DNA from 2 places in the Nocardiopsis sp. NPDC050513 genome. Region 2 is predicted to be linked to the other one. Evidence: riboswitches for the same ligand, from Rfam matches in the RefSeq annotation. Region 2 holds a riboswitch; the other holds the start of a gene.
The links. A riboswitch is a leader RNA that binds a small molecule or an ion and turns the genes downstream of it on or off. The one in region 2 is predicted to bind cobalamin.
Positions count from the first base shown of each region.

Region 1: it holds a riboswitch for cobalamin, as region 2 does, so the genes downstream of both, metE (5-methyltetrahydropteroyltriglutamate--homocysteine S-methyltransferase) here and ACIBFB_RS12885 (ribonucleoside-diphosphate reductase subunit alpha) in region 2, are expected to answer to the same signal.

Region 1 covers NZ_JBITHK010000002.1:86,583-88,773, forward strand. The annotation lists gene metE (5-methyltetrahydropteroyltriglutamate--homocysteine S-methyltransferase) at 1-1,291, opposite strand, end outside; cobalamin riboswitch at 1,436-1,648, opposite strand; gene ACIBFB_RS03105 (polysaccharide deacetylase family protein) at 1,894-2,191, shown strand, end outside.
Region 2 covers NZ_JBITHK010000006.1:138,789-140,979, reverse strand. The annotation lists gene ACIBFB_RS12890 (hypothetical protein) at 1-522, shown strand, start outside; cobalamin riboswitch at 826-1,019, shown strand; gene ACIBFB_RS12885 (ribonucleoside-diphosphate reductase subunit alpha) at 1,173-2,191, shown strand, end outside.

The DNA of each region.
Region 1 (2,191 bases), on a different contig from region 2:
GCGGCGTGTCCGTGGGGACGTCGCGGTCCTGCGGACGCTCGGAGGCCTCCGGGCCCAGCGCGTCGAGGCGGGCGCGCACCCGGGCGTCGGTGAACGCGGGGCCGGCGCCCCTGGACTCCCGGCCCGTGTGCTCGGCATCGGCGCCCTCGGACAGGACGCGGCCCAGCAGTGCGACCTCCTCGGCCTTCTGCTTGGCGAAGGCCAGGGCCGCGCGCAGCTCGGGGTCGAGGGAGGTCTCGGCGTCCAGGTCGATCGGCGCGTGCAGCAGCGAGCAGGAGGTGCTCACGGTCAGTTCGTCGGTGAGGGCGAGGAGGGTGCCGAGGGTGGCCACCGCCGCGGGGATGTCGGTCCGCCAGACGTTGCGGCCCTCGACGACACCCGCGACCAGGCGGGTCCCCCCCAGCCCGGAGACCTTGACCAGGTCGTCGACGCCCTCGGAGTCGGTCACCAGGTCCAGGCCGACCGCCTCGACCGGCGAGTCCTTGAGCACGCGCAGCGCGGCGGCGCCGATGGAGCCGAAGTAGGTCGAGACCAGCAGGGAGGGACGGTCGGTGAGCCCGCCCAGGCGCTGGTAGACGCGCTCCAGGTGGCCGACGGCGGCGCGGCCCTCGTCGGTGGCCAGGATCGGCTCGTCCAGCTGCACCTCGGTGGCGCCGGCCGCCCTGAGGTCGGCCAGAAGGCGCGCGTAGGCGTCCAGGAGCTGGTCGAGCAGCTCGATCGGCGACCAGCCCTCGGGCGCGTCGTCCGCGGCCTTGGCCAGGAGGAGGAAGGTCAACGGACCGACGAGGACCGGACGGGTGCGGTAGCCCGCCTCCGCCGCCTCGCGGAACTCGGCGACCGGCTTGTCGCCGACCAGGCGGGGACGGGTGCTCGGCGAGAGCTCGGGGACCAGGTAGTGGTAGTTGGTGTCGAACCACTTGGTCATCTCCAGGGGCGGCGCGCCCTGCACGCCCCGGGCGAGGGCGAAGTAGCGGCGCAGCTGCTCGTCCCGGTCCTCCGCGGTCGCCGGGGAGGCGAAGCGGGACGGCACCAGGTCGAAGAGGACCGCCGTGTCGAGCACGTGGTCGTAGTAGGAGAACGTGTTGGACGGCAGGTCGTCGACGCCCGCCTCGCGCAGCTGGGCGTAGACGCCCTCGCGCAGGTCGGCGGCGACCGCGTCCAGGTCCTGGGCGCTCGTGCGGCCCTTCCAGTAGGACTCGCTGGCGCGCTTGAGTTCGCGGCGCGGGCCGATCCTGGGGTAGCCGTGCACCGTGGAGCGCACGGCCGCCTTCGCGGCCGGTGGCGTGGTCATGAAGCTTCTCTCCCTCGTCGAAAGCCGGGTTCCGACCGCGAGGGGACTCCGAGGGCAGGCCACACCGAGGGGCGCTCCGCGGACACGCACCTGTTCGCCGCCGACCTCGGCCCTCCCTCGGGGCACGGGACCACCGGCGGCACGGGTGCGCCGCCGGGTGGAGGCAGGTCTTCGGACTCGTGGGCACCGCCGGTGCGCGCACCGACGACCTACTGGTCACCGCTTCCCAGATTCCGACCAAACCGACCGGATTACCAGTGCTTCTGGCGACTGTCGTTCCCACATACCGCTGCGGGGCAGTCCCGGATTCCCACCGGGTTCCCTCTTGCGACGCGCACCACACTCTTCCCCGGTGACACCCGGCTCGGAAGTGGAGCGCGTACCTTCCACGCCTGCAAGTATAGGGAGGCCCCCTCACGCCCCTGCACCTGGTGTGGACACCCCATTCCCGCGCGCCACCCCGCCGTGAACCCCTGCCCCGTGGCGCGCGTCACACCCGACATACGCGTTGCGCGGAGACGGCACTCCCCCGCCGTCCCCGCGAACGTTCGTCTGACGATGAACGTGGAGAACCCCTGGTGAACAAAGAGTCCCCTCAGACCATGGCAGCCGATCGTCCCCTCCTCACGATCGTGGTCGCGATGGCGGTGCTGGCGGGGCTGTTGATACTCGCGACCCGATCCACGGCGGCCCCGGGACACCTCGCCGCCGACGGCACGGCGCACGGATCGACGCAGGAGAACGCCTCGCCGCCGGCCACGGGCGAGCCCGACCGGCTGACCGTGGTCGACCCGGCGGACGTGGTCGACGTGGAGGAGACCGCACTGCCCTACGACGGCGGCATCGCCGCGGACGTGACCTATCCGGTCCTGCCCAACGCCGAGCCGCTGACCGACTTCC
Region 2 (2,191 bases):
GAGTTCCACGCCGTCCGGTCGGGTGAGCACGGCCCCGTCGCCGCCCAGTTGCAGGACCTGGCCAACCGGGTCGACGCAGGGAGCGAGATCACCCGCGCGGAGCTGTTCGTGCGTGCGGGGGAGCAGTGGGAGATCGCCCAGGAGTACGAGCACGCGTGCGCGGCCTACCAGCGGGCGATCGACGACGGCGGTCCGACGGTGATCGACGCGCGTGCCCTGAGCGCGGGCGCCCTGCTGCAGCTGGACGAGACCGACCGCGCCTACGCGCAGCTCAAGCGGCTGGAGAGCGAGGGGGTGCTCGGCCTGCCCACCTACGTCCACGTCGCCGAGGTGCTCTACGCGCACGACGACCTGACGGGCGCCGAGCGCTGGGCGACCGTCGGGATCCGCGCCCACCTGGGCGCCGCGGCCTCGCCGTACGTGCGCGACCTCCTCGACGAGCTCCTGCGGATGCGGTTCCGCGTCCGCACTGACCTGGGGCTGGGAGAGGACGACCTGGACGGCCTGCTGGACACCGACTGACCCCCGCGCCGACCAGCACGCCGTGCCGCGCGCGGGCGGTCCTCCGGCGCTCCGGAGACGACCCTCGGAGCGTGTCGTGAGCTTTCTGACGCGCCTGGTGCGTCACACCGCCCGCGGGCCCCTAGGCTGTGTCGGGTCGCGGTCGCGCACTCCTCCGAATCGACGGTCAAAACCCCACGAAGCGGGCATGTTCGCGCGCCCTATACCACGCCGCCGGTGTGCCCTCCGCCGCGGTCTCCTCCGTGGAAAAATCTATGACACGCCATCATCTTGCGGTGTTCCAACGTCCCATCCCCAAGATGTAGTATCTGTCCCGCTGGTGGTTCACCCCGACAGGGTGAGGCAAGAGGGAACCCGGTGCGCATCCGGGACTGCCCGCAGCGGCGAGTGGGATCGGACTCCGCACACGTACTGGGATCCCCCGAGAGACCCCCGGGGAGCGACGCTCAGGAGACCGACCGCGAGCCCGGGGACCTGCCACCGGCGCGCACCGGACCGTGCGCCGACGACGGGGCTTCGAGAGCGGGCCACCGGGACCCACCGGTCACGATGACCACGCGCACTGAGCGTGTCGGCCCACCGGTGTGCCGTGGCCGTGTTTCTCGTGTCCCTCCCCGCCGGGACTCTTCTACCGAGGTTGGAGCCGCTGTATGACCCTTGACGTCGAGGCCGTGCCCGCATCCGTTCGGCCCGAGCCGACCCACGACGGTGCGCCCCCCGCCGCCGTCGACCGGATCGAGCACGTCGTGACCGAGGCCTGCGCGCGGCTCACCGGTGTTTCGGCGGACAAGGTCCTCACCGAGGCGCGCCGCGGCTTCTACCCCGGCATCTCGGACGCCGAGGTGGAGTTGGCCCTGGTCATGGCCGCCCGCAGCTTCGTGGAGGTCGACCCCGACTACTCCTACGTGGCCGCCCGCCTGCTGCTGGACACGCTCCGCCGCGAGGCCCTCACCTTCATCGCCGGCTTCCCCCAGGCCGCCAGCCAGTCCGAGATGGCCGACCGCTACCCGGCCTACCTGGCCGCCTACGTCGGCCGCGGCATCGACCTCGGCCAGCTCGACCCGGCGCTGGCCACGTTCGACCTGGAGCGCCTGGGCGCCGCCCTGCGCCCCGAGCGGGACGAGGACTTCACCTTCCTCGGCATCCAGACCCTCTACGACCGCTACTTCCTGCACAGCGACGAGGTCCGCTACGAGCTGCCGCAGGCGTTCTTCATGCGCGTGGCCATGGGCCTGGCCCTCAACGAGGACGACCGGGACGCCCGCGCGATCGAGTTCTACGAGCTGCTGTCCTCGTTCGACTTCATGGCCTCCACCCCCACGCTGTTCAACTCGGGCACGGTCCGCGCGCAGCTGTCCTCCTGCTTCCTGACCACCGTCGGCGACGACCTCCAGTCGATCTTCCACGGCATCAGCAACAACGCGATGCTGTCGAAGTACTCCGGCGGGCTGGGCAACGACTGGACGCCGGTGCGCGGCCTGGGCTCGCACATCCGCGGTACCAACGGCAAGAGCCAGGGCGTCGTCCCGTTCCTGAAGATCGCCAACGACACCGCCGTCGCGGTCAACCAGGGCGGCAAGCGCAAGGGCGCGGTCTGCGCGTACCTGGAGACCTGGCACATCGATATCGAGGAGTTCCTCGACCTCCGCAAGAACACCGGCGACGAGCG